One region of the Streptomyces sp. NPDC101151 genome, then DNA from elsewhere that is predicted to be linked to it. Evidence: riboswitches for the same ligand, from Rfam matches in the RefSeq annotation. Region 1 holds a riboswitch; each other region holds the start of a gene.
What was found. Region 1 has a riboswitch for cyclic di-AMP ahead of ACIRU3_RS01290 (C40 family peptidase). Riboswitches for the same ligand answer to the same signal wherever they lie in the genome.

Region 1 (6,897 bases):
GCAGCGTCAACCTGAGCAGCGCGGCCAAGGCGTATCTCCTGCCCACCGTCCTGGTCGCGGCCGGTGTCGCCCTCGTCTGGCGCCAGGCCGACAACGCCCGCAGGGCCCGCTGGGTCGAGGTCGGCAGCCGCCGGCGCACCCTCACCCTGCTGCGGGCGGGTGCCGGCGTCCTGCTGGTCACCACCGGTGTCTCGGCCGTCTTCGTCATGCAGGGCTCGGCCGCCCATCTCGGCGCGGTCCTGCAGGCCGCGCTCGTCGTCCTCGTCGGCATCACGCTGCTCGCCGGCCCCTATCTGGTCCGGATGACCCAGGACCTGTCCGAGGAACGCCTGATGCGCATCCGCGCCCAGGAGCGCGCCGAGGTCGCCGCCCACGTCCACGACTCGGTGCTGCACACCCTCACCCTGATCCAGCGCAACGCGGACAACGCCGGTGAGGTGCGTCGCCTGGCCCGTGCCCAGGAGCGGGACCTGCGTACCTGGCTGTACAAGCCGGAGGGCACCGGCAAGGACGAGGCCGACGAGCCGGACACGGTCGCCGAGGCGGTGCGGCGCAACGCGGCCGAGGTCGAGGACAAGCACGGCGTACCCATCGAGGTGGTCGTGGTCGGCGACTGCCCGCTCGACGAGCGGACGGGCGCGCAGATGCAGGCCGCGCGCGAGGCGATGGTGAACGCGGCCAAGTACGGTGGCGAGGGCGGTGCCGTACAGGTCTACGCCGAAGTCGAGGGGAGGACGGTGTTCGTGTCGGTCCGCGACCGCGGCCCGGGCTTCGACCTCGACTCGATACCCGCCGACCGTATGGGCGTTAGAGAATCGATCATCGGCCGTATGGAGCGTCACGGCGGCACGGCCCGGCTGCGGGCGGTGCCGGACGGCGGCACGGAGGTCGAGCTGGAGATGGAGAGGGCGGAGAAGACGTCATGAGCGACGCGACCGAGGCGAGCGGTACGGCGGGAGCGGCGGAGCCGGCCGGGTCCGGCCCCGCCGGGAAGCGGCACGTGCGCGTGGTGCTCGTCGACGACCACCGGATGTTCCGCACGGGTGTGCAGGCCGAGATCGGGCAGACCGCCGAGACCGGGGTGGAGGTGGTCGGGGAGGCCGCCGACGTCGACCAGGCGGTCACGGTCATCACCGCGACCCGTCCCGAGGTGGTCCTGCTCGACGTCCACCTGCCGGGCGGCGGCGGTGTCGAAGTGCTGCGCAGGTGCGCCGGGATGATGGCGGACGCCGAGCAGCCCGTCCGCTTCCTCGCGCTGTCCGTGTCGGACGCGGCGGAGGACGTGATCGGTGTGATCCGCGGCGGCGCCCGCGGCTATGTCACCAAGACCATCACCGGCACCGATCTGGTCGACTCGATCTTCCGCGTCCAGGAGGGCGACGCCGTCTTCTCCCCACGCCTGGCCGGGTTCGTCCTGGACGCCTTCGCCTCCACCGACGCGCCGCCGGTCGACGAGGACCTGGACCGTCTCACCCAGCGCGAGCGGGAGGTGCTGCGGCTGATCGCCCGCGGCTATGCGTACAAGGAGATCGCCAAGCAGCTGTTCATCTCGGTGAAGACGGTCGAGTCCCATGTCTCGGCGGTCCTGCGCAAGCTCCAGCTGTCCAACCGCCACGAGCTGACCCGCTGGGCCACGGCCCGCCGCCTGGTCTGACCCCTGCCCGGGGGCCGTCCTCACACCACCCGGGTGGCTCCCGCGAACGGCATCTGGTCGATGGGGGCCAGACGGACCGGTGCCGACGGGTTCGGGGCGTGGATCATCTGGCCGTTGCCGACGTAGATGCCGACATGACTGATGCCGGAGTAGAAGAACACCAGGTCGCCGGGCTGGAGTTCGGAGCGGGTGACCCGTCGGCCCGCGTTGATCTGGGCGTAGGTGGTGCGGGGCAGGGAGATGCCGGCGGAGCGGTAGGCGGCCTGGACCAGGCCCGAGCAGTCGAAGGCGTCCGGGCCGGTCGCGCCCCACACATAGGGGCTGCCGAGCTTCTGGTAGGCGTAGCCGATGGCCGCCGACGCGCGGGAGCCGGGGGCCGCGACGGATCCAGCCTGCTCCAGGGCCGCCCGCGTGTCCGACGCCGACCGTGAGGCGCGCCCCTGCGCGCTGCCGTCGCCGGTGACCTGCGCCCGCTCCGGCGGAGTGAGCCGTGCCAGCAGCCCGCGTGCCTCCGCCAGCTTCCCGGTGATGGTCTTCTTCTGCCGCTTCAGCTCAGCCTGCCGCGACCGCAGTGACTTCAGCTCGATGCGGGAGGCACCGCGCAACTGCTCGATCTCCCGCAGCTGTTCGCGTACCCGTGCCACCGCCCCTGCCTGCCGTGCGCCGGCCCGCTCCACGAACGCGGCACTGTCCAGGTACCGGTCGGGGTCGCTGGACAGGGCGAGCTGCCAGGCGGAGTCGATCCCGCCCTCGCGGTACTGCGCAGCGGCGAAGGAACCCAGCGCGTCCCGGGCCGCGTTGAGCTTCTGCTGCCTGCGGGCGGTCTCGTCCTGCAGCGAGTGCAGCCGTCGCTGGGCCGCATCCGCCTTCTCCTTGGCTCCGTTGTACGTCTCGGTGGCGGCCTCCGCCTCCTGGTACAGCTTGTCCACCTTGGCCTTCACCTGCGCCGGTGTCAGCTGCGGCTCGGCGTTGCCCGTCCCGTCGAAGGCCGTCGCGGTGGCCGCGCCCGCCAGAGCGAGGGTGGCGGCCGTCCGGGCCGTGGTGCCGCCGAGCGAGCGCTCTCGGGGCTTGCGGTGCGCTGCCACCTGGACCGTCACGTCCTTCCCTAGGGCTCCTGCGACCGAGCGGTCGGAGCGTCCGGTGGCGGCCCGCACAGGGGGAGCGGGCCGCCACCGGGCCTTTCTCGGCGGTGGTGGCCGACTGCCGCCCCTGGCCCGGGCGGCGGTGGGGAGCCGGTCACCTGGGGGAGGACGCTAGGCCCGTCTGTGACAGGAAGGTAACGCGGAGTACGGAACTGGCTCAGACGGATCGAGCAGTGACCACATGCGACCGGATTACGGATCCGGAGTCGTCGCCTTCACGCAGCGTGGTGACCGATGCGCGGAATGCGGGGGACGCGGAAGTCGGGTAGTGCTATGGGGCGCATATATGCAAGATCCATGCCTGCTGTGGGCGGTCCCGGTGACAGGAGCCCCCGGAGCCCCTCGTTAGGCTCCGGGCTCATGGACGTACTCATCCATCTCTTCGTCGGCCTGCACATCATCGGCATCGCCGCGCTGCTCGGCGGTTTCCTCACTCAGATGAAGGCGATGGGCCAGGGCACGGCCCGCTTCGTCCCCGGGATGCTGCACGGCGCGTTCACCATGCTGGTCACCGGCGTGGCCCTGGTCGGGCTCAACCAGGCCGACGACCACCACGTCGACACCGTCAAGATCGGCGTGAAGCTGGCCCTGCTGATCGTGATCCTCGGACTGGTGTACGTGAAGCGCGACGAGGAGCAGGTGGACAAGCGCCTCTTCGGTCTGGTCGGCGCGCTGACCATCGCGAACATCTTCATCGCCGTGCTGTGGACGTGACGCTCAGCGCCGTCCGCTGATCCCGGCGCGGGTCGCGAGGACCGCGCCGGCCGCGACCGCGAGCCACGCCGCCACCGACACCCACACCAGCACCTGCCCCGGCCCCTTCAGCCATCCGACGCCCAGGGCGGCCGCGACCGCCAGCGTGGCCGTCCCCGTCATCCCCAGGGGGAACACCGTGGCCCACCGCCGCAGGTCGTAGCGCAGCCGCGGCCGGGCCACCTCGGCGGCCAGCAGGACCACGTACCAGACCAGGTCCAGGACGAGCAGTGCGACGGTCACGTTGCGCAGCACGCCCCGGTCGTCGTCGTTCCACAGGTACAGCCGCGCACTGTCGGCGGAGAGCAGCTTCGCCCCGGCCAGCGCCGAGATGGCGAGCGCCCCGCCCGCGATCCAGTGGTCCCCGGCCCCCTCGAAGACCTGCCGCGGATCGAAGCGCGGCAGGGCCAGGCAGTAGAGCACCAGGCCCAGCCAGAACAGCACCAGCGCCGCACGCGCGAGCCATGCCACCGTCTCGGCCGCGGCCAGCGTGGCCGCCAGCACCGCCGGCGCCTGTGTGGCCACACAGCACAGGAACACCGCCCCCGGCATGCGCCGCTCCCAGTGTCGTAGGACAAGGAACAGCAGCACCGGCCACAACAGCACCGCCAGCGCCAGCAGTGCCCCGGCCGGCGTCTGCCGGCCCAGCGCCGAGAACCGGGTGCCCAGCACCGCCGTGGCGGCGACGGCGGTGAGTGCGCCCGGGCTCTTCGCCTCGGCCACCCAGCGCCGCCGCTGCGTCACCAGCCGTACGAGGAAGTCGGCGGCCAGCGCCAGCCAGGCGACACAGGCCAGCCACAGGAAGACCAGGGACACCGTTTCGGCACCCGTCAGATGCAGGCCGACCGACACAATGCCGGTCGCCATGACGGCGGCCCCCGCCGCCGGCGGACGCCCCACCCACCACGCACGCAGAGCCGAGATCCTGGGCATGCGCCCGATGCTAGGTATCCCCGCGCGCCCCACGCGCAGGGCACGCGCGCGTGGGGCTCGAAAAGAGCACGTCAGGCAGGCCGGACCACGCTGCGGATGATCGATTCTCCTCCGTGGTGGACGGACTCCTCGCGGATGTACGCGCCAGGTCTCGGTGAGTGGATCATCATCCCGTCGCCGGTGCAGAGGCCGACATGGCTGTGGTCGTCATGGAAGAAGACCAGGTCACCGGGGTGCGCGTCGGCGAGGGAGACCGCGGTGCCCGCGGCGGCCTGGTCGCGCGCGGTGCGCGGCAGGGTGACGCCGGCGGCCCTCCAGGCGGCCTGGATGAGGCCGGCGCAGTCGTAGGAGCCCGGGCCGCTGGCCCCGTTCACATACGGCTTGCCGATCTGGGCGCGGGCGAAGGCGATCGCCTTCTCGGCCTTGGTGGCCTGCGCGCCGGAGGACCCGTACGACGGCGTACCGGCCTCCTCCTGCGGCCACTGCCCGAGCGTGGACTGCCGCACCTGCTCCGGGGCGGTCGGCCGGGACAGCAGCTCACGGGCGGAGGCGAGCTTCCTCTGGACGGCTGCCTTGGCGCTCTTGGGGTCGTGCGGCGTCGCGGCTGGCGTCGCAAGCGGCGGCGTGATCGGCGACACGGGGGCCGTCGCGGCCGGCGGCACGAGCGTCGTCGCAACCGGCGGCACGAGCGTCGTCGCAACCGGCGGCACGGCGGGCGGCGCGACCGGCGGCACGAGGGTCGTCGCAACCGGCGGCACGGCGGGCGGCGCGACCGGTGTCTCCAGGCTCCTGGTCGTCTCCTGCCGTTTCTTCACGGTCGAGGCCAGCCGGTCCATCAGCCGGTTCTGGGCGAAGTAGTCCGGCGGGCGTTCCGCATGCTCCTGCGGGGCGTCCGCGGACAGGGCCTTCCCGCGGAGGGCGTCCGGACGCCCTCGCTGCCGGTCGGCCCGCTCCGTGGCCTCCTCGGGCCGCTCGGTGGCCGAGTCCGCCCGGCGATAGAGCTCGTCGACCTTCTTCTCGATCTCCTCCAGGCTCGGCCTGCCGTCGTCGGCGTGGGCGGTCCCGGCCGTCTGGGACAGTACGGCCACGGAGGTGAGGGCGGCGGTGGCGAGAGCGGGCGTGCGGAGGCCCGGTCCCCCGGTTCCGCCGGGGCGCGGCTTGCGGTGCGACGCCAAGGGTGGCGACTCCTTCCAATGTGCCGCCTACCGGGTTAGCTGTCGGGTTCGGGCGGGTGCTTCGGAAGGGTTGCCCTACGGCGTCGTCCCGGGTGGGAGTCGGCCGATTCACCCCAGGATCGGTGGGTCCCCGGCTCCGGCTGCCCTGAAGGCGCACCGGACTCGGCGGAGGCCGCGGCGCTCGGCGACGTTCGCCGGAAGGGTTCGTGCGGCCTGACGGCAACCTAGCCAACTGGTGTGACTCCTGTGAAGGTTGGTGTGCCATATGTCCGATACATTTCCGTGACCTGAGGGCACTTTCATACGCGTGTGACAAGGCGCTTCCGCAGCGTGAGGGCTCGGAGGGCACCCGCGGGTGCGTTGATCAACTCTTCGGGAAACCGGCCATGTTCCCGGGGTGGCGGCCGGTTGTCGGTGCGGCGCCCTAAACTCGGAGAGCGATGAGCAGCCTCTTTGACGACAGCTTCCTGGCGGACCTCCAGAGCCCTCGCGGGCGCGAGGAGGAATCCCCGCCGCCGCCCGAGGACGATCACGCTCCGGAGCCGCTTCCGGACGATCTGTTCGGCGGGAAGTTCGACGCACCGCCGGACCGGGACGCGTACTACCGCGACGGCGCCCCGCGCCCCGCGATCGACGCGGCAGCGCTCCTGGAGGGGCTGAACGAGAACCAGCGCGCCGCGGTCGTCCATGCCGCCTCGCCGCTGCTCATCGTCGCCGGCGCCGGCTCCGGCAAGACCCGCGTGCTCACCCACCGCATCGCCCACCTGCTCGCCGAGCGGAACGTGCACCCGGGCCAGATCCTCGCGATCACCTTCACCAACAAGGCCGCGGGCGAGATGAAGGAGCGCGTCGAACAGCTCGTCGGCCCGCGCGCGAACGCGATGTGGGTCATGACCTTCCACAGCGCGTGCGTACGGATCCTGCGGCGCGAGTCGAAGAAGCTCGGCTTCACGTCGAGTTTCTCCATCTACGACGCCGCCGACTCCAAGCGCCTGATGGCCCTGGTCTGCCGCGACCTGGACCTCGACCCCAAGCGCTTCCCGCCCAAGTCCTTCAGCGCCAAGATCAGCAACCTCAAGAACGAGCTGATCGACGAGGAGGACTTCGCCGCCCAGGCCGCAGACGGCTTCGAGAAGACCCTCGCCCAGGCCTACGCGCTCTACCAGTCGCGGCTGCGCGAGGCCAACGCGCTCGACTTCGACGACCTGATCATGACGACGGTCAACCTGCTGCGCGCCTT
Region 2 (6,897 bases), on a different contig from region 1:
CACCGGGCGCACCGCGGAGCAGGTCCACCAGGACCTGGAGCGGGACCTGGTGCTGGACGCGCCGGGCGCACTGGCCTACGGCCTGGTGGATGCCGTCGTCCCGAGCCGCAGGACCGCCCACGGCACCGGGCACGCGGGCTGAGCCGCAGATGCTGCCACCGGAGCTGCCGCCGCTGCCCGCACTGACGCGCGCCGAGGGCGAGTTGATCGATCGCTATCTGGAGACGGTCGACCTGCTGGGCCGGATCAACCCGGCGCAGTACGGGGACACCTATCGCGGGCTGCGCGCGGCGCAGGCCCTGGTGCGCAAGGCGGCCGAACTGCGCGACGCGCTCGCTCTGATGCACCAGCGGGGCGAGACGGAGCTGCACGGGGACACGCTCGCACAGGCTCTGCGGGTGCTGGACGGCGAGCGCCGTACCGCTCGCGTCGCGCTCCCGCCGGACTGCGTCGGCTGACCCGGACGCGCGTCCGGCCCGGCGGGAGCCAGGTGTCGACACCCCGTCCGGGCCGGAGTTGAAACGGCCCGAACGGTGTACCCCCGGCCGGCGTATCTTCGGATTTTTTTCCGGGCTTCCCGACTTGCGCAGCGTGCGGGTTCCGGGCCCGCGCGGAAGTGCTCCGCCCCAGGTCCGGGGCTACGTACGGGATCTGACGGCAACTCGAACAGAGCAGTGTCCACCCGAACGGGTGAGTGGTGAGTAACACCACAAACTCCCGATTCCGTTGGGATTTTCCGACTGCTGTGAGTGAAGATCCCTGACTGACGACAAGCCCCCGCCACAGCGGCGGGGCGATCCGGGCGGACGCCGAGTCCTGCCGCCGCCCGGATGACCGGTCGACAGGAGTGGATCGGCAGGAGTGGAGGACCCGAGCAAGACGGGTCGCCGGGACGAACGTTCGTCGCAGACGGACGGTCGTGCCGAGCAGCCCTTGGGGTGAAGCCGCGGCAACGCGGCCGGGCAACTTCGCCAGCCCGAATCCGACAGGTCATCCTTCACAGGCGGCTGACGAAGGGTTGCGCATGACTGCGCTCAATCGTGTCCCGTCGATGATGGCCCGGGCCGGTACGGCCTCGGCACTCACCCTCGCCGCCGTGGGCGGCTCGATCGCGGTCCCGGGCCTTGCCACCGAGGCCTCGGCCGCCACCATAGGGACCAAGGCACTCCAGATCGCGGCCTCCAAGAAGGGCGCCCCGTACGCGTGGGGAGCCACCGGGCCGCGCAGGTTCGACTGCTCGGGGCTGACGCTCTACTCGTTCAAGAAGGCGGGCAAGAAGCTGCCGCGTACGGCAGCCCAGCAGTACAACAAGACGCACCACATCTCGGCCAGGAGCCGCAAGGCCGGCGACCTGGTGTTCTTCCACTCGGGTTCCAGCGTCTACCACGTCGGCATCTACGCCGGTAAGGGAAAGATCTGGCACGCCCCGCGGACCGGAGCCGTGGTGCGGCTGGAGAAGATCTGGACCAGGACCGTCTGGTACGGCCGGGTCAGCTGATCCGGAGTCAGCTCAGGAGCGGCTCCAGCAGCAGAGCCGCTCCGAGAGCCGTCAGCGCCACCCCGGTGCCGGCCTGCAGCATGCGGGCGGCCCGGGGACGGCGCAGCCACCTGCCGAGCCGGTCCACCAACAGGGCCACCGCCTGGAACCACACCAGCGCCAGCACACAGACGATCAGCGCGAGCAGCAGCGTCCTGGGCAGGGCGGAGCCGCCCGCCGGCACGAACTGGGGCAGCAGGCTCAGGAACGTCAGCGAGGCCTTCGGGTTGAGGACGTTGGTGACGAAGCCCTGCCGGAGCGGGTGCGCGGCCGACCGCACCGTCTCGGCGGAGCCGGTTGCGGGCTGCCGCAGCGACCAGAGGGTCCGCACACCGAGCTGCAACACATAGGCACCGCCCAGCAACTGCAGCGCGCGGAAGAGCGCCGGGACGGCGACCAGCACGGCCGCGACTCCGGCCACCGCCAGTGTGGTGTGCACCAGGAGGCCGCCCGCGATCCCGAGCCCGCAGACCGCGCCGGCCCGGCGGGAGACCAGGGCGTTGCGTACGACCACCGTGAAGTCGGCGCCCGGCATGGCGACCAGACCGGCGGCGATCGCGGTGAAGGCGATGAGCTGTCCGTCCATACGGCCAGCGTGCACGGAGACTGCCTTCAACAGGTATTTCGAATGGGCATGGTCTGCCTTAAGCAGTGCTTTAGGCTGCCACCATGTACGACCCCACCAGGCTGGCCGCACTCGTCGCCGTGGCGGAGGCGGGCTCCATCACCCGGGCCGCCGACCGGCTCGGCTACACACCGCCCGCCCTCTCCCAGCAACTGGCCAAGCTGGAGCGGGAGGCGGGCACGGCGCTGCTGGTACGGCATCACCGCGGGGCCCGGCTGACCGAGGCGGGCGAACTGCTGGTGGCGCGGGCCCGCCGGGTGCTGGACGAGCTGGAGCAGGCCCGGCACGAACTGGCTCGGCTGACGGGCCTGTCGGGCGGGGTGCTGCGGCTCGGCACGTTCCCGACCGCGGGCGTCCATCTGCTGCCGCCGGCGCTGAGCGCGTTCCGCCGGGCGCATCCCGATGTCCGGCTGTCGGTCGCCGACTACGACCCGCCTGCCGGGGTCGCGGCGGTGGCGGCCGGTGAGGTGGACCTGGCGCTGACCCACGCCTACCACCCGGGTGAGGCCGCTCCCGTGCCGGCCTCGGTGGGTCTGGAGCCGGTCCTCGTGGAGGAGCTGGTGCTGGTGACGGCCCCGGGCCATGCGCTGAGCAGCGTCCCGTCCCGGCTGTCGTTGGAGCAGCTGGCCGGGCAGCCGCTGATCAGCATGGCCCCGCATCATCCGGCCCGGCGGGAGGTGGAGGCGCTGCTCGCCGCGGCGGGTGCCACCGCGGCGCTGCTGGTGCCGACCCCGGGGTACGCCGTCGTGTGCGCACTGGTCAGTGCCGGGCTGGGGGTGGCCGTCGTACCGGAGATGGTGGCGCGGACCGCGGTCACTCCGGTCGGGGTACGGCCGATGGAGGCGGGACGGCTGAGCCGCACGATCTCGGTCGCGTTCCGGGCCGACGAGGTCGCTCCTGCGGCGGAGGCGTTCCGGGCCCTGCTGCACGGGGCGTTCGGCCGGGCGCGGCAGGCTCAGGTGCAGCAGCACCCCTCCTTGTGAACCGGCGTCGGCCGGGCGGGGGTTGACTACGCTGTCACCATGGCGACGACGACGGACACCGAGCTGGTGGTCGGCCTGCGGGCCGGTCGATGGCGACGCCGGACGACTTCTGGGACGCCGTCATGGAGCCCTGCGGGCCGCGAAGTGGTTCGGCAGGAATACGGAGGCCTGGCGGGACACCATCAGGACCCGGGGCATCTCCGAGGTCGTCGACAGCTACGACATGCTCGGCGTCCATGTGGACAAGCCGGCAGTCTTCGCCGCGCGGAACCGCGAGGCGCGGGCGCTGAGAAGCGCGTTCGCGGGCCCGCAGTCACGCCTGGTCGTGCATGTGCGGGACGGCGACCCGGCGTCGTCGCACGGCAGGCGGGAGTCCGACGACAGAGCCTAGAGTTCCGGCTGTCCCGCTACGACCGGCTCGGCCGGGATGCTCCAGGGCAGTTCGATGGAGACCGTCTTGCCGCCCTCGCGCGTGGGGCGGACACGGAGTTTGCCACCGCACTCGGCGGTGAGCCAGCGGATGATGACCATGCCGCGCCCGTTGTCCTGCTGGACGGCGGCGGGCAGTCTCTTCGGAAAGCGCGGATGACTGTCCGTGACACCGATGCGCAGATGTTCGTCACGGTGCAGCGCGATGTCGACCGTGAAGGTGGGTGACTGACCGAAGGTGTGCTGCACGGCGTTGGTGGCGAGTTCGGAGACGATGAGCCGGACGGTGTCGGCCACCTCGGTGTCCGACGGCAGGCCCCATTCCACGAGGGTGCCCACCACGTAGGACCGGGCCGCGGAGACCGAGGCGGGATCGCTCGGCAGAGTGACGGATGCTTCCAGATGGTCTGCCATGGCGACGTCGTCCCTTTCCCACGGGACCGCAGTCCGACGAGGAGCGGATGGTTCGAGTACGGTCCCGGACTGGTGCTTCTTCGCCAGACTGCCATCACCGGGCCGGTCAGGGGAGCGATCCACCAGGATATGCATATATCTGTCGCTCAAAGCGGTGAACTCTGCGACGAGAGACCGTATTTGGGCGGCCCGGAAGGAGTAAGGAGTTCCCCATGCAGAACGGTCCCGCGGTGCGGCGCCGCAAACTGGGCGCCGAACTGCGCGCGCTGCGTACCGGGGCGGGGCTCACCAGCGGTGAGGCGGCCCGTCTCGTGGGCTGGCACCAGTCGAAGGTGAGCCGCATCGAGACCGGCGCCAGCGGGGTGAAACCGGCCGATGTGCGGTTACTCCTCGACGCCTACGGGGTGCGGAACGGCCAACTGCGTGAGTTGCTGCTGATGTTGGCGGGGTCCGAGGAGGCGGGCGGCCGCAGCCGGTGGTGGCACGCCTACCGCGGGATCCTGCCGTCCACCTACCGCGATTTCATCAGCCTGGAGTCGCAGGCGAGCGGGATGCGCACCCTGGAGACCACGGTCGTGCCCGGCCTTCTGCAGACGCCCGAGTACGCCCGCGCGGTGACCCGGGCGGCCCTGGAGGGAGTGGACGAGGAGCGGCTGGACGCGCTGGTGGAGGTGCGGCTGGCCAGGCAGGACGTACTGCGCTCCGATCCGCCGCTGGAGCTGAGCGCCGTACTGGACGAGGCGGTGCTCAGGCGCGAGATCGGCGGGCCGGAGGTGATGACGCGGCAGCTGGAACGGCTGGTCGAGGCCGGCCGCCTGCCCCAAGTGCGGCTCCAGGTACTGCCGTTCGCCGCGGGAGCGCATGTCGGCCTCACGGGGCCTTTCGTTATCTTCTCATTTCCGAGCACTTCTGATCTGGATGTGGTTGTTCTCGACCAGTTGACGAGTAGCCTCTATCTGGAACGGAAAGAAGACCTCAAGGCCTACCTGGAGGCCTTCAACACCCTTCGGATCCACGCCCTTTCACCCGAGGACTCGTTGGATTACATCGCCGGAATAGGTGACGGCGCGTAAGGAGGCACCATGTCAGCACTGCCTCGGAACGTCCCTGCCAGTACCGATCTGCACGATGCGCGATGGCTGCGCAGCAGCTACAGCACGGGAGCGAACAACTGCGTGGAGACGGCCCGGCCGCGCTGCGGCCCCTGGGCCGGGCTGCTCGCCGTGCGCGACTCCAAGAAGCCGGCCGGACCCGCGCTGCTCTTCTCCCCCGGGAGCTGGGCGGGTTTCGTGACCGCGCTCCGATGATCCCCGCGCAACCTCAACCCACCGACTCCTACTGATCAGATCCGATCACTTTCGAGCGAAGTCCGGCCGTGTCACGCCGACTCATGGTCGCGCCTCGCCGATCACACGTACAGCGCGTTCGATCTCGGCCCCGGAGAGGTCCGCGCGGGCGGTCAGCCTCAGCCGTGAGATGCCGTCGGGCACGGAAGGAGGACGGAAACAGCCCACGGCCAGGCCTGCCGTACGGCAGTCGGCCGCCCAGCGCACGGCCTGCTCCGGGGACGGGGCCCGTACCGAGACCACCGCGGCGTCCGGACGTACCGCTTCCAGACCCGCGGCGGTCAGGCGTGCGTGCAGTTCGGCGGCGACCGCTCGGGCCCGTGCCGCCCGCTCCGGCTCGCGGCGCAACAGCCGCAGCGCCGCCAGCGCCGCGCCCGCGGCCGCGGGTGCCAGACCCGTGTCGAAGATGAACGTCCGGGCCGCGTTGACCAGGTGGTCGATCACCCGCGCCGAGCCCAGCACCACCCCGCCCTGGCTGCCCAGCGACTTGGACAGGGTGGCCGTGACGACCACGTCCTCGGCGCCCGCCAGCCCGGCCGCGTGCGGAGCGCCGCGGCCGCCGTCGCCCAGCACGCCGAGGCCATGGGCGTCGTCCACGACCAGCCCGGCGCCGTGCGCCCGGCACGCCTCGGCCAGTGCGGCCAGCGGCGCCGCGTCACCGTCGACGGAGAACACGGTGTCCGAGACGACGATCGCCTCTCCCGCGTGCGTGCCGAGCGCCTTGTCCACGGACTCCGGGTCGGCGTGCCCGACCACCTGCGTGGCGCCCCGGGCGAGCCGGCAGCCGTCGATGAGCGAGGCGTGGTTGCCCGCGTCGGACACGATCAGGGAACCGTGCGGGCCCAGCGCGGTGACCGCGGCCAGGTTGGCGGCGTAACCGGAGGAGAAGACCAGGGCCGCCTCGAAGCCGCAGAAGTCCGCCAGCTCCCGCTCCAGTTCGGTGTGCAGCTCGGTGGTACCGGTGACCAGCCGGGAGCCGGTGGAGCCACCGCCCCAGGTCCGGGCCGCCCCGGCCGCCCCCTCGGTGACCTCGGGGTGGTGGGCCAGGCCCAGGTAGTCGTTGCTCGCCAGGTCCAGCAGCGGCGAGTCGGCGGGGCGCGGGCGCAGGATCCGTACGAGTCCTGCGCCGCGGCGTGCCTCGGCCTGCTCGTCGATCCAGCCGAACGCCATGGGTCCTCCGAGGCTTTTGTAGGTAGCGGACAGACACTAGCGGCACGACCAGCCACCCAGGGTGTGGCAATACCCACACGGTGATCCGCCTTCGTTGTCCAAACTCTCCTTGGCCCGGAGCGGTCCCGTAAGACAGGATCGGACCTCATGGACCTGCTGAACACGCTGGTGGACAAGGGGCTGCGGCGCGAGCTGCCGACCCGCGAGGAAGCACTCGCCGTGCTGGCCACCTCCGACGACGACCTGCTCGATGTGGTGGCCGCGGCCGGCAAGGTGCGCCGGCGCTGGTTCGGCCGGCGCGTGAAACTCAACTACCTGGTCAACCTGAAGTCCGGCCTGTGCCCGGAGGACTGCTCCTACTGCTCCCAGCGGCTCGGCTCCAAGGCCGAGATC
Region 3 (6,897 bases), on a different contig from region 1:
CGCGCTCACCGTGTTCACGCTCGGCTCGGTGCTCGCCGCGTGCGCCTGGGACGCGGGCAGCCTCATCGCCTTCCGTGCGCTGCAGGGGCTGGGCGGCGGGCTGCTGATGCCGGTCGGCATGGCGCTGGTGATGCGGATCGCCGACCGGGCCCGGCTCGGCCGTGCGATGGGCCTGCTGGGGCTGCCCATCATGGTCGGACCGATCGCCGGGCCGCTGCTCGGCGGCTGGCTGGTCGACTCCGCGTCCTGGCGCTGGATCTTCCTGGTCAACCTGCCCGTGGGCGCGCTCGCCCTGACGCTCGCGGTACGGCTGCTGCCCGGGGACGCGCCCGATGCCCGTACCGCCGGGGTGCCCCGCCTGGACGTCCCCGGCCTGCTGATGTTCTCGCCCGGTCTGGCCCTGCTCCTGTACGGCCTGGCCCGGGGCGGTGAGCGCGGCGACTTCACGGCGCCGGGCGCTCTGCTGCCCACGCTCGCCGGGGCCGTCCTCGCCGCCGCCTTCGTACGACGTGCCCTCACCGTCCGCGCGCCGCTGCTGGACCTGCGGCTGCTGGGCGACCGTACCTTCGCCGCAGGCATCGCCACACTCGCCCTGTTCACCTGCGGATACTTCGGGTCGATGCTGCTCGGGCCGCTGTACTGGCAGCAGGAGCGGGGCGTGAGCGCGACCGGCGTCGGGCTGCTGGGCGCTCCGGTGGGGCTGGCCGTCGGGGTGGCGATGCAGATCGCGGCGCGGCGGATCGACAGGGTGTCGCCGCGCAGGCTGATTCCGGCCGGGATCGCGGTCGGTGCCCTCGGGATGGCGCTGGTCGCACTGCAGAGCGGGGTGAGCGGGGTGCCCATGTGGCGGGTGGTCGTCCCGGCCATGGTGATGGGCGTCGGGGCCGGCACGGTGCTGATGCCGACGATGACGACCGCGACCCGTGACCTGCCCGCCGACCGCGTGGCCGCGGCCAGCACCGCGCTGGGCATCAACTCCCAGCTGGGGGCGTCCGTCGGGACGGCGGTGCTGTCGGTGGTGCTGGGATCGGCGGGCATGGAGCCGGCGCGCTTCCGGATCACGTACGCGATCGCTGCGGCCCTGCTGGCCCTGGCGATCCTGCCGGCACTGCGACTGCCGGACGCCCGCAGGGGCTGAGGAGCGTGGCGGCGGGGCTGCCGGGCGTGGCCGGGCTGAGGAGCCTGGCGGCGGGTGCAGCTCCCGGCGCCGCCGTCGCCGGGTCAGCCCGCGTTCAGCTCCGTCAGTTCGCCCAGCGGCAGCGTGTGCTGCGTCTGCAGGACCTTCGCGCGCAGATAGCGGACGTTGTGGGCCGTCGTGAAGACACCGGTCGGCACCCGGTCCCGGACGACGACCCCGAGCGAGCGCAACTGCTCCGCCTTGTCGGGGTTGTTGGAGAGCAGGTCCAGCTCGCCGATGCCGAGGGCGCGCAGCATCTGCGCGGCGGCCGTGTAGTCGCGGGCGTCCTCCGGGAGGCCGAGCGCGGCGTTCGCCTCGTAGGTGTCGAGCCCCTGGTCCTGGAGGGCGTAGGCGTCGAGCTTGTTGTACAGGCCGATGCCGCGCCCCTCCTGGCGGAGGTAGAGCAGCACGCCCCCGCGCTCGGCGATCCGCTCGACCGCCTCGCGCAGCTGGGGACCGCAGTCGCAGCGGGCCGAGCCGAAGACGTCGCCGGTCAGGCACTCGGAGTGCAGCCGCACCAGCGGAACCGGACCGGGCTCGCCGAGGACCACGGCCACGTGCTCCTGGCCGTCGGCCAGTCCGTGGAAGGTGACGAGTTCGGCGTCGACGCGGTATCCGTCGTGGAAGTGCAGCGGTACCCGGACGCGGGCGCGCGGCGTGGCGGCGGGGGTGTCGGGCATGCGGGCCTCCGGGTTCGTTCCCTTGGCACCTGCTTCAGATTTGAAGCAGCTACTCCGGTCGGTGACCCTACCCCATGCTTCAAAGTTAAAGCAACGGGTTTGCGGTGCGGCCCGCGACAGGCTCCAGGGCCTACGACGAGGCGGGCGGCCCCGAACAGGGCGACGACCGCCGCCGCCACGGCACGTCCTCCACGGCGGCTCCGGTCTCCTCCCCCTGCAGCCCGCGCGCGATCCCCGTGCAGATCTCCTCCAGCTGCCCCACCTGCTCCGGCGTGAGCCGGTCGAAGAGGGTCGCGCGGACCGTGTCGACATGCCCGGGTGCCGTACGCTCCAGCACGGCCATCCCCTCGTCCGTCAGGACCGCGATACTGCTGCGCCGGTCCCAGCTGCAGTCCTCCCGCCGCACCATCCCGTCCCGCTCCAGCCTGGTCACGGCGTACGTCAGCCTGCTGCGCGTGATCTTCAATTTCTCGGCGAGATCGGTCATGCGCAGGCGGCGGTCCGGCGCCTCGGAGAGGTTGGCCAGCACGGAGTAGAACAGGTGTGGCATGCCGGCCTCCTGCTGGAGCTGCCGGTCGATCGCGTCCTCCAGCAGCTGGGAGGCGGCGATGTAGGCGCGCCAGGCGCGCTGCTCCTCGGGGGTGAGCCAGCGGGTCGTCATGCCGCCAGTGTAGGTTTGTTTCAAACTTGAACCAAGATCGCAGCCCGTGACCGCTCGCCAGGGAGACCGCGCCGATGCCGTACCCGTACGTCCTGCTGTCCGCCGCCGTCTCCCTCGACGGCTTTCTGGACGACACCGGCCCCGACCGGCTCCTGCTGTCCGGCCCGGCCGACTTCGACCGCGTCGACGAGGTGCGTGCCTCGGTCGACGCCATCCTGATCGGCGCCGGCACCATCCGCGCCGACAACCCGCGCCTGCTGGTGAACTCTGCCGAGCGCCGCGCGGCCCGCACCGCCGAGGGCAGGCCCGCGTACCCCCTGAAGATCACCGTCACGGCTACCGGCGACCTCGACCCGGCCGCGAACTTCTGGCACACGGGCGGCGAGAAGCTCGTGTACACGACGGACAAGGGCGCCGAACAGGCCACCCGAGCCCTCGGCCGGACCGCCGACGTGGTCTCCCTCGGCCCCGGCCTCGACTGGCGCGCCCTGCTGGAGCATCTGCACGACGTGCGGGGCGTACGGCGTCTGATGGTCGAGGGCGGCGGCACCGTCCACACCCAGCTCCTCCAGCAGGGCCTCGCCGACGAGCTCCAGCTGGTCCTCGCCCCGCTCTTCGTCGGCGACCCGGCCGCCCCGCGCCTGTTCGGCCCGGGGGCGTACCAGGGCGGCCGCCTCCGCCTCACCGAGGCCCGCAGGATCGAGGACGTCGTCCTGATGCGCTACGAGCCCACCGCCCCCGGCACCGGCCCGGCGCCCGCCGCCGCCGACCGCCACTGGCTGCGCACCGCCTGCGAGCTGGCCGCCCTGTGCCCGCCCTCGCGGACGGCCTTCAGTGTCGGCGCGGTGGTGATCGCCGCCGACGGCACGGAGCTGGCGCGCGGCCACTCGCGGGAGGGCGGCGACCCCGTGGTGCACGCGGAGGAGGCGGCCCTCGCGAAGATCGACCCTGCCGACCCGCGCCTTCCCGGCGCCACCGTCTACAGCAGCCTGGAACCCTGCTCCCGCCGAGCCTCCCGCCCTGCCCCCTGTGCCCAGCTGATCCTGCGGGCGGGCGTACGGCGGGTGGTCACGGCCTGGCGCGAGCCGGACACGTTCGTGACGGCGGCCGACGGGACCGGGGTGCTGGTGGACGCGGGCGTGGCGGCCGTCCTGCTGCCCGAGTACGAGGGTCTGGCGAAGGCGCCGAACGCGCACCTGCTGCCCTGAGCGGCAGCTCACGCAGGCGCGTGTGCTTGGGCGTCCCGCGCATGGCGTACACTGGAGTCACAACGACGCGGGGTGGAGCAGCTCGGTAGCTCGCTGGGCTCATAACCCAGAGGTCGCAGGTTCAAATCCTGTCCCCGCTACTGAAAGCCCAGGGCCGGAATCCAGCACATGGATTCCGGCCCTGAGTGTTTTCCCGGACCTGTGCCACCCGCAGGTCCGGACGCCCGTGTCACCCACAGTGAGCGGACGGGAGCCCTCCGCATAACAGTCGAGTCACCCTCAAAACCGCTGTGACTCCTGAACGTCGGCCAACTCGCCCGTTTTCCGCCGGTCCTGGCACGTACGTCCCGCCTGGAAAACGTTAATGATCAAGCCGAACGGCTTGGAATCTGGCTACCGGGTCTATTAACGTTCGATAACGCAGCGCGGTCGTCCCAGCCGTCACAAGAGACGGCTCCGTGCTCACGAGCCGAATCCCGCAAGGGAACCGGGGAACCACCACCTTGGGGTGAATCGCACGGAAGCCGTCGTGAACCGTTCTGGTTCCACGACCGGTTTACGCGCGTAGGAGACCTTCCTGCTCCGAACCCGTCAGCTAACCCGGTAGGCGGAGGAAGGAAAGGAGCACGCCCGCGTGGCGTCCAACCGGCCTGCCCCAGAAGCCCCGTTCGTGCCGAGTCAGCGCGAGACCGAATCCTTCGGCTACTTCGGCGCTCAGCGCACCGAAGAGGGCCCCTGGGAGGAATGGAACCCCACCGAGGAGTCCATACGGCCGGTGCGCGGCCGGCATCGCGTCGCCAAGCAGCGCGGCGGCGGACTCGCCCGCAGCTCCACGGTCCTCGGCGTCGGCGTCATAGCCGCCGTCGGCGCGGGCGGCATGGCCAGCGCCAACACCGGCAAGCCGCCGCTGTCCATCTCCATGCCCGACCTGCCCTCGGTAGGTCACCTGTTCGACGACTCCTCCGACGCGCCCAAGGCCGACGCGGCCTCGCTGAGCAATGTCGGTACGACCTCCGCGGACAGCGACCAGAGCGATTCCGACGCGGGCGAGGCCCTGCGCAACCGGATCATGGCCCAGGCCGAGCAGCAGCAGAGCAAGGCCGACGGCAAGGTCACCGCCGCCGCCGTCGCCGCCGCCGAGAAGCAGACCGCCGACGCGGCCGCCCAGGCGGAGAAGGAAGCCGCCGCCAAGGCCGCCACTGCCAAGGCCGAGGCCGAGGCCGACGCCAAGAAGGCGGCCGCCGAGGCCAAGAAGAAGGCCGAGGCGGAGCGCCTGGCAGAGCTGGCCAAGCAGTACACGCTGCCGACCTCGTCGTACACGATCACCTCGACCTTCGGCCAGGCCGGTTCGATGTGGTCCTCCGGCTACCACACCGGCCTCGACTTCGCCGCGCCCACCGGCACGCTCATCAAGGCCGTCCACAGCGGCAAGATCACCGAGGCGGGCTGGGCCGGCTCCTACGGCTACCGGACCATCCTGACCCTGGACGACGGTACCGAGCTGTGGTTCTGCCACCAGTCCTCGATCAACGTCTCCGTCGGCCAGGAGGTCAGCACCGGCGACGTCATCGGCCGTGTCGGCGCCACCGGCAACGTCACCGGCCCGCACCTCCACCTGGAGGTCCACCCGGGCGGCCAGTCCACCGGCATCGACCCGATGGCGTGGCTGCGCGGCAAGGGCCTCACCCCCTGAGCGGCCGCTGACCCGCTCCTGACCGACCCCTCATCCGGTCCCCGGCAGCCCCGACGACAACCCCCCGACGTCAGGGCTGCCGGTCGTTCTCGCACACCGTTCGCGGAAACCGCACTGACCGCGGGCCCTCCGCAACCGGCCCGGCTACGACCGATACGGGTTGTACGCGGGATACGGCACCGTCGGATACCCGTACGCGGTCCAGTACGGCGTAGGCATCGGCGCCCCGTACAACGGCCGAGCCGGCGCGGCCGTCCTCGCCGCGTGATCGAGCGCCGGCCGGGCCACGTCCCGCCGCCGCCACAGCTCGGCCAGCAACTCCCGCTCCCGTACGACGAAGTCGGCCCCGGCCCGCCCTCGCTGCCCCCGGTGCCGCAGGAACGCAAGCGAGGTGGCGTACGCCTCGTACTCCGCCACCGCCCGCGCCGCGGGCCGCCCCCCGAAGTGCTGCCGGGCGTGGTCGCGGGCCGTCCGCCGCGCCCGCATCGACCCGAGCACGAACGGCTCGGCCGGCGTCAGCCATCCCGCGTACACATACGCCGGCAGCTCCTCCCGCACGGTCCGCAGCTCGCGCTGCCGCGTCCAGATCGCCAGCCAGGTCAGCAGGCCGAACGCCGGCACCATGAAGGCGCCGTAGACGGCGAAGAACCCGAACGCGCCGAAGGTGGAGGAGCCGTTCCAGAAGGCATGCATGCTCATCGCCAGCAGCAGCCCGCCGAGCGGGACCAGGGCGCGACGGGCGCGCTGCCGTTCCGGAAAGAGAGCGGCGAAACCGAAGCCGATGCCCGTGAGCACGGTGAACAGAGGGTGCGCGAAGGGGGACATCACGATGCGCACGAAGAAGGTGGCGGCGGTGACGGAGGCGATGCCGCGATCGCCGGTCAGCTGGTCGGTCCCGAAGGCCGTGCCCAGGTAGAGGATGTTCTCGGTGAACGCGAACCCGGTGGCGGTGACCCCGGCTATCACGACACCGTCGACGATCCCGGTGAAGTCCCGTCTGCGGAAGAGAAAGACCAGCAGGACGGCCGCGGCCTTGGCGGATTCCTCCACGATGGGCGCGATCACGGTCGCGCCGAGGGTGTCGGCACCGGCGGGGTCGGCGGTCGACGTGGCTATCCACTTCGTCGCGAAACTGTTGGCGACGATGGCGATCAGCGCCGCCGCACAGGCACCCCAGGCGAACGCGAAGACCAGGTTGCGCCAGGGGCCCGGCTCCACCCGGTCCAGCCACCGGAAGGCGGCTATGAGCCAGGGCACGGGCAGGACGGCGAGCCCCAGCCCGACCAGGAAGCCCTCCGTACCCGTCTGCCGGCGCACCAGCGCGAGGATCACCAGACCGGACAGCGCCAGCAGCGTGATCAGCGCCCCGTAGCGCACCCACCGACGCTGCCACCAGTGCGGATGCGCTCCGCTTCCGGGGCCGGGGGTGTAGGTCGGGTACGGAGGACTGCTGGCCACGGCATCGACCCTAACGGTGA
Region 4 (6,897 bases), on a different contig from region 1:
ACCGGGGGCGGTGCGGACGGCGAGCAGCTGCGGCTGCGCTTCGACGACGCGGGCCTGGCCGTCACCCTGCACTACCGGATGCGCGGGGACGTCGTGGAGCGCTGGGTGACCGTGGCGAACGGCGGGCACGCGCGCGTGGAGCTGCTGCGTGCCGACGCCGCAGCCTGGACCCTGCCCGACCGCGAGGGATGGCGGCTGTCCCAGCTGCACGGCCGCTGGGCCGCCGAGTCCCTGCTCGCCACCGCCCCCCTCACCTACGGTGAGAAGGTCATCGGCAGCCGCCGCGGCCACACCGGACACCAGCACCTGCCCTGGGTCGCCCTGGACACCGACGCGACGGAGGAGCGCGGCGAGGTCTACGGCTGTGCGCTCGGCTGGTCCGGCTCCTGGCGCATCGCCGTCGCCCAACTCCCGGACGCACGCGTGCAGATCACCGGCGGTGCCGGCCATGACGACTCGGGCCTGCTGCTGCTCCAGCCGGGCGAGTCGTACACCACCCCCGTCTTCGCGGGCCTGTGGAGCGACGGCGGCTTCGGCGGGGCCAGCCGCACCTGGCACGCCTACCAGCGGGCCCATGTCGTCCCGGGCGCGGAGCAGGACCGGCCGGTGCTGTTCAACTCCTGGGAGGCGACCAACTTCGACATCTCCGAGGAGCAGCAGACGGCCCTCGCCCGGCGGGCCGCCGGGATCGGCGTGGAACTGTTCGTCGTGGACGACGGCTGGTTCGGTGCCCGCACCAGCGACCGCGCCGGGCTCGGGGACTGGACGCCCAACCCCGACCGCTTCCCGCAGGGCCTCAAGCCTCTGGCCGACCAGGTGCACGACCTCGGTATGCAGTTCGGCATCTGGGTCGAGCCCGAGATGATCAACCCCGACAGCGATCTCTACCGCGCCCACCCCGACTGGGTGCAGCACCAAACGGGACGTAAGCGGACGGAACTGCGTAATCAACTCGTCCTGAATCTCGCCCGTGAGGACGTCCAGGAGTACCTCTGGGAGCAGTTGGACGCCCTTCTGTCCTCCGCCCCGATCGACTATGTGAAGTGGGACTTCAACCGCTGCTTCACCGACGCCGGCTGGCCCGGGGAGCCCTACCCGCAGCGCCTGTGGGTCGACCACGTCCGCGCCCTGTACGCCCTGCTGGACCGGCTGCGTGCCGCTCACCCCCGCGTCGCCTTCGAGTCCTGCTCGGGCGGCGGCGGCCGGATCGACCTCGGCGTGCTGAGCCGCACCGACCAGGTGTGGACCTCCGACAACACCGACCCGCTCGACCGGCTCGCCATCCAGCACGGCTTCAGCCAGATCCACCCCGCGCGGGTCATGGCCGCCTGGGTCACCGACAGTCCGAACACCCAGTTGAACGGGCGGGTCAGCTCGCTGCGGTTCCGCTTCGTCAGCTCGATGGCCGGGGTGCTCGGCGTCGGCGGCGACCTCACCGAGTGGACCGAGGGGGAGCTGGCCGAGGCGGGGAAATGGGTGGCTCTCTACAAGGAGATCCGTCCGGTGGTCCAGCGGGGCGACCTCTACCGGCTGCGGCCTCCGGTGGGCGGTCTTGGCGCCGTCCAGTACGTCCTCGGGAACGAGACGGTGGTCCTCGCCTGCCTCCAGGCGCAGAGCTACGGCGAGCCGGTGCCGGCGGTGCGGCTGCGCGGACTCGACCCGACAGCATCGTATGAATGCCGTGAAACGGGCGAAGTGCACCGTGGTGCGGTCCTGCTGCACCACGGATGGCACACCGGGCTGACGGGTGACCTGGATGCGGCGATTCTCCGACTGTGCCGCATTTGAGCGATATATCCGAATTAGAGCCTTCATTCCAACTCGCTCTGGAATAAAGAGGCATGGGCGGGTGGTGCGTGAGGAGCGTCATATTCGTGACCGTGTGTCGCGCGTCATGTCCACGTAATTCCCATATCGACACGGGGAATTGAAAAGGGCAGGGATCCGGGAATTTACGGAGAGTGACCGTGAATTCCCGAATTCGATCATCTGGACCGGTGATGCCGGGAACCTACTGCTTGTCCGGCTGCGTCTTGCTCGCTTACGTTCGCCACCAATCCGGACGGAACGCCGAATCCTGCCGCCGCCCGGAGTCCCCACACACTTCACCCGTGTTCGGCAGGAGCGGGGGACCCGCCAGGTACGACTGCCTGTCCCGGTCTCCGGGGCAGGCTCGGGGTGCAGTCGCGCACCGCGCGGCCGGGCAGCTCCAGCCCGAACCCGACAGCTCACCTCGCAGGCGGCGGAGAGGAATGCGCCATGCCCGCGAAGGGTAAGCACCGCCGTCCCAAGACCCCGCGATTCACCCGCTCGATCGCCGTCGCCGGAACCGGTGGCGCCGCGCTGGCACTGCCGCTCTTCGGTGCCACCGGAGCGCACGCCGTCACCGCGCAGCCCGCTTCCGGAAAGACCGTGCAGTCCCTTCCGGTCGTGCAGAAGGCGACCGTGAAGAAAGCCCCCGCACGGCAGAATTCGGGCGGGCACACCTACACGGTGAAGTCCGGCGACTGGCTTGCGAAGATCGCCGACGAGCAGAACATCAGTGGCGGCTGGCACCGGGTCTACGCCGACAACCGGCAGGCCGTCGGCGAGAACCCCTCGCTGATCCACCCGGGTCTGAAGCTGACGCTCGGTGCGAAGGCCGCCCCCAAGCACACGGAGTCCTCCGCGCCTACGCAGACCCCGCAGCCGTCGCAGCCCCGGCCGAAGGTCTCCCCGCAGACCTCGCAGCCGTCGCAGCCCTCCCAGTCCAGGTCGGACACCGCCCCGCAGGCCTCCCGGTACAGCCGGACCGCGGGGTCGGCCGCCACGGTCACCTCCACCGGCTACTCCCTCCCGGTCGCCGGCGCCACCGTCGGCACGGCCTACCACGTGGCCGGCAGCATGTGGTCCAGCGGCTACCACACCGGTGTCGACTTCGTCGTACCGACCGGCACCTCTCTCAAGGCCGTCGGAGCCGGCACGGTCGTCTCCGCCGGGTGGGGCGGCGCGTACGGCAACCAGGTCGTCATCAAGCTGAGCGACGGCTACTACGCCCAGTACGGCCACCTCTCGCAGCTGTCCGTCTCGGCCGGCCAGACCGTGACCGCGGGCCAGCAGATCGGCCTGTCCGGCGCCACCGGCAACGTGACCGGCCCCCACCTGCACTTCGAGATCCGTACCACCCCGGACTACGGCTCGGACGTGGACCCGCTCGCCTACCTCCGCTCGCACGGCGTCGCCGTCTGAGGCTCCCCCTCTGCGGGACTCGCTCCTGAGGAACCACCTGCCTGACACGCGCGCCGAAGGCCGGACCTCGATCCCCGGGTCCGGCCTTCGGTGTGTCCGCTCGCGCATCGACTGTCGCCGATCGCACGGTCAACGCGCCTGCCGGGCAGGCTATTCCTGGCTTGGCAAATTATTTAAGGGTGTCTCATCTCACCGTTCGTCAACCCCTGCCTACGGTCGCGTAGGTCACATCCGAAGGTGAATCATGGTCCGACGTGGCAGACGATTCGAAGAATGACAACAGATCAGTGATCGGGTCGTACGTGGCGGTGGGGGACAGCTTCACCGAGGGCGTCGGCGACCCCGGGCCCGACGGGGCGTTCGTAGGCTGGGCCGACCGCTTCGCGGTACTGCTCGCCGACCGGCGTCCCGAGGGCGACTTCGCGTACACGAACCTGGCCGTGCGCGGGAAGCTGCTCGACCAGATCGTGGCGGACCAGCTTCCGAAGGCCGTCGAACTGGACCCGGACCTTGTCTCCTTCTGCGCGGGCGGCAATGACATCATCCGGCCCGGCACCGACCCGGACGAGGTGGCCGAGCGCTTCGAGCGGGCCGTGGCCCAGCTCGCCGAGGCGGCGGGCAGCGTGCTGGTGACGACCGGCTTCGACACCCGTGGCGTTCCGCTGCTCAAGCACCTGCGCGGCAAGATCGCCACCTACAACGGGCACGTCCGCGCCATCGCCGACCGATATGGCTGTCCCGTCCTCGACCTGTGGTCCCTGAAGTCCGTTCAGGACCGCAGGGCCTGGGACGACGACCGGCTCCACCTCTCGCCCGAGGGGCACACGCGCGTGGCGCTGCGCGCCGGCCAGGCCCTCGGCCTCCAGATCCCGGCCGACCCGGAGCAGCCCTGGCCGCCGCTGCCGCCCCGGGGCACCCTGGACATCCGCCGCGACGACGTCCACTGGGCCCGCGAGTACCTGGTCCCGTGGATCGGCCGCCGGCTGCGCGGAGAGTCCTCCGGGGACCATGTGACGGCGAAGGGCGCCCTGTCGCCTGACGACATCAAGATGCGGATCGCATCGGTGGCCTGACGGCCGCCGCCCGTGCCCCGTACCGCGAGCCGGCGGTGCGGGGCACACCCGTGTGCGGGTCCGTCCCGGCCGGACCGCTCACCGCTCCCGCCCGGTCAACGCCTCCCGCCGCAGCCCGAGTTCCCGGGCCAGTGCGTCGTCCACCCACTGCTGCGCCCGGGACCGCGGCATCGCGCCCGGGTACGAGGTCAGCTGCACAGCGAGCCCGTCGAGGAGCGCGGTCAGCCGCAGAGCCGTCCCCGCCGGATCGGCGCACTCGAACTCGCCCGCGGCCACACCCTCGGCGATGACCTCGGCGATCGCCGCTTTCCACTGCCTGTCCAGGTCCCGGGTGACCTGCCGGAGCGCGGGTTCGCGCAGCGCCACCGCCCAGCCCTCGATCCACAGCCGCCAGCCCTTGGCCTGACCCGTGGGCGCGTACCAGCGCACGGCCGCCCGCAGCCGGCGCAGTGCCGAGGTCCGCCGGCCCAGCAGCCCGCGCAGATGCGCGAGGTCGTCCTCGGCCGCGTAGGCGAAGGCCTCGGCGACCAGCTTCTCCTTCGTCGAGAAGTGATACAGCACCAGCGCGTTGCTCACACCGAGCGCGGAGGCCACATCGGCGATCCTCACAGCCGCCACGCCCCGCGCCTCGATCTGCTCGATGGCGGCCCGCAGCAGTTCCTCACGCCGCTCCGCCACACTCAACCGCACTCTCGCCACGCGGTCACCCTAGTCCGTCGGTCGGGAAGGTGCCGAAGGGACCGGGTTCCTCCGGCCACTTCGCGCGCCGCGGAGCGTCGCGTGCCCGGCCACCGTCAGCGGTACCACCCGAAGCGCTCCGCGATCACCGGCAGCCGGTCCGTCACCAGGGCGTGGGCGGCCGCGCGCGGGGTCGTCCCGTCCGTCTCCGCGCGGGTGAGCATCAGGTCGATCAGGGCACGCATCGAGTGGCGGATGTGCGCGAACGCCTCGTCGGCGTCCGGGCCGATGTCGCCGAACAGCGTCCACCACCACCAGGCGTTCGTGGCGGAGTTGACCACCACGTCCGGCAGCACGGTCACCCCGCGCGCGGCCAGCAGCGCTTCCGCCTCGGGCAGGACGGGCATGTTGGCGGCCTCGACGATCCAGCGGGCGGTGACCCGCTCCTGCTCGGCGGTGCCGATCGCGTACGACACCGCCGCGGGCACCAGCACCTCCGCGTCGGCGGACAGCCACGCGTCACCGGGCAGTTCACGGTCACCGGGGCGCAGAGCGGAGCGGTCGACGGTGCCGTAGGCGTCCCGTGCGGCCAGCAGCGCCGCCACGTCCAGGCCTTCCGGGTTGGCGATGGTCCCCTTGATGTCGGCCACGGCCACGACCGTGAGGCCCGCGCGGGCGAGGAAGCGCGCCGTGGCCCCGCCCATCGTGCCCAGGCCCTGCACGGACACCCGGGTGCCCCGGTACGGCACCGACGTCCGGTCCAGGGCCGCGAGCACCGACTCGGCGACCCCGCAGCCGCCCGCCAGCTCGTCCAGCCCGATGCCGTCCACCTCGACCGCGAAGGCGTCGGCGAGCCGCCTGCGGGCCGCCGTCTCGTCGTCCAGCAGCGGATACACGGCCTGGACGGAGGAGACCAGGCCCGCCTCCGCCGCCGCGCGGTCCACCAGGTCCTGGGTGAGGCCCAGGTCCTCGCCGGTGGTCCAGAAGCTCTCGATGTACGGCCGCATGGCACGCAGGTAGCGCACGAGCAGCCCGTACGCCTGCGGGTCCTGCGGGTCGCAGTCGATGCCGCCCTTGGCGCCGCCGAGAGGGACGTACCGCCCCTCGGGGTTGTAGTGCAGGGCCTCCTTCATCGTCATGCCGCGGGCGAGTCCGGTGACCTCCTCCAGGGTGCAGCCCGGGCGCATGCGCAGCCCGCCGCTGGCCACGCCCCGCACCAGCCGGTCGACGACCAGGAATCCCCGGCGGCCGGTGATGTGGTCGGTCCAGACGAGCGACATCAGAGGGGCGGTCATAACGTCTCCAGGAGGATGTTTACTGAATCGCGAGTCAGTATTCGGAGCCGGTGGACGGCCTGTCAACGTGCCACGTACCCTCGGCGGCGGTCCAGGACGGGACTGGGCGATCCGGACGTGACCCCGGCCACGCCGGGCTGTCGGAGGGCCCGACCATAATGGAGGGCCTCAGCGACTCCACCTGGAGGTACCGTGACCGGTTTGGGTTCCCAGAGCTTCGGGCTCAGCGTGCTGCGGCCCGCGGCGTTCGGAGTGGACCCCGGTGGTGAGCGCCTTGCGCGGATCCGGCGCTCCCCCCACTTCAAGGACGGGGTCTTCCAGAACCCGGGCGGCACCGCCCGCACCCGGCCCTCCGGTTCCATGCTGGACTTCGCGAAGGTGTTCTTCGACAAGGACGTCCGGCCCCTGCGCGCTCCCCGCGGCACCGTCCCGGTGCACGCGACCACCCTGGCCGACCTCGCCAAGGCGCCCGCCACGGGGCTGCGGGTGACCTGGATGGGCCACTCCAGCGTGCTCGCGGAGATCGACGGCCACCGCGTCCTGTTCGACCCCGTCTGGGGTGAGCGCTGCTCGCCGTTCCCCTTCGCCGGTCCCAAGCGGCTGCACCCGGTGCCGCTGCCGCT

Region 2: it holds a riboswitch for cyclic di-AMP, as region 1 does, so the genes downstream of both, ACIRU3_RS28135 (C40 family peptidase) here and ACIRU3_RS01290 (C40 family peptidase) in region 1, are expected to answer to the same signal.
Region 3: it holds a riboswitch for cyclic di-AMP, as region 1 does, so the genes downstream of both, ACIRU3_RS13160 (M23 family metallopeptidase) here and ACIRU3_RS01290 (C40 family peptidase) in region 1, are expected to answer to the same signal.
Region 4: it holds a riboswitch for cyclic di-AMP, as region 1 does, so the genes downstream of both, ACIRU3_RS06855 (peptidoglycan DD-metalloendopeptidase family protein) here and ACIRU3_RS01290 (C40 family peptidase) in region 1, are expected to answer to the same signal.

Annotation. Positions count from the first base shown of each region.
Region 1 is NZ_JBIWPP010000001.1:280,079-286,975, reverse strand. It holds gene ACIRU3_RS01315 (PspC domain-containing protein) at 1-926, shown strand, start outside; gene ACIRU3_RS01310 (LuxR C-terminal-related transcriptional regulator) at 923-1,654, shown strand; gene ACIRU3_RS01305 (NlpC/P60 family protein) at 1,675-2,739, opposite strand; gene ACIRU3_RS01300 (hypothetical protein) at 3,157-3,510, shown strand; gene ACIRU3_RS01295 (tellurite resistance/C4-dicarboxylate transporter family protein) at 3,514-4,482, opposite strand; gene ACIRU3_RS01290 (C40 family peptidase) at 4,554-5,657, opposite strand; cyclic di-AMP (ydaO/yuaA leader) riboswitch at 5,665-5,835, opposite strand; gene pcrA (DNA helicase PcrA) at 6,098-6,897, shown strand, end outside.
Region 2 is NZ_JBIWPP010000017.1:151,310-158,206, reverse strand. It holds gene ACIRU3_RS28145 (ATP-dependent Clp protease proteolytic subunit) at 1-142, shown strand, start outside; gene ACIRU3_RS28140 (hypothetical protein) at 150-458, shown strand; cyclic di-AMP (ydaO/yuaA leader) riboswitch at 892-1,022, shown strand; gene ACIRU3_RS28135 (C40 family peptidase) at 1,025-1,498, shown strand; gene ACIRU3_RS28130 (LysE family translocator) at 1,506-2,123, opposite strand; gene ACIRU3_RS28125 (LysR family transcriptional regulator) at 2,207-3,145, shown strand; gene ACIRU3_RS28120 (hypothetical protein) at 3,168-3,536, shown strand; gene ACIRU3_RS28115 (ATP-binding protein) at 3,533-3,988, opposite strand; gene ACIRU3_RS28110 (helix-turn-helix domain-containing protein) at 4,201-5,061, shown strand; gene ACIRU3_RS28105 (DUF397 domain-containing protein) at 5,071-5,295, shown strand; gene ACIRU3_RS28100 (8-amino-7-oxononanoate synthase) at 5,377-6,504, opposite strand; gene bioB (biotin synthase BioB) at 6,652-6,897, shown strand, end outside.
Region 3 is NZ_JBIWPP010000005.1:465,380-472,276, forward strand. It holds gene ACIRU3_RS13135 (DHA2 family efflux MFS transporter permease subunit) at 1-1,138, shown strand, start outside; gene ribA (GTP cyclohydrolase II) at 1,222-1,857, opposite strand; gene ACIRU3_RS13145 (MarR family winged helix-turn-helix transcriptional regulator) at 1,988-2,518, opposite strand; gene ACIRU3_RS13150 (dihydrofolate reductase family protein) at 2,593-3,726, shown strand; tRNA gene ACIRU3_RS13155 (tRNA-Met) at 3,793-3,866, shown strand; cyclic di-AMP (ydaO/yuaA leader) riboswitch at 4,184-4,353, shown strand; gene ACIRU3_RS13160 (M23 family metallopeptidase) at 4,361-5,419, shown strand; gene ACIRU3_RS13165 (PrsW family intramembrane metalloprotease) at 5,564-6,877, opposite strand.
Region 4 is NZ_JBIWPP010000003.1:227,675-234,571, forward strand. It holds gene ACIRU3_RS06850 (alpha-galactosidase) at 1-1,788, shown strand, start outside; cyclic di-AMP (ydaO/yuaA leader) riboswitch at 2,092-2,255, shown strand; gene ACIRU3_RS06855 (peptidoglycan DD-metalloendopeptidase family protein) at 2,260-3,228, shown strand; gene ACIRU3_RS06860 (SGNH/GDSL hydrolase family protein) at 3,516-4,301, shown strand; gene ACIRU3_RS06865 (TetR/AcrR family transcriptional regulator) at 4,380-5,000, opposite strand; gene ACIRU3_RS06870 (Glu/Leu/Phe/Val dehydrogenase dimerization domain-containing protein) at 5,096-6,274, opposite strand; gene ACIRU3_RS06875 (MBL fold metallo-hydrolase) at 6,467-6,897, shown strand, end outside.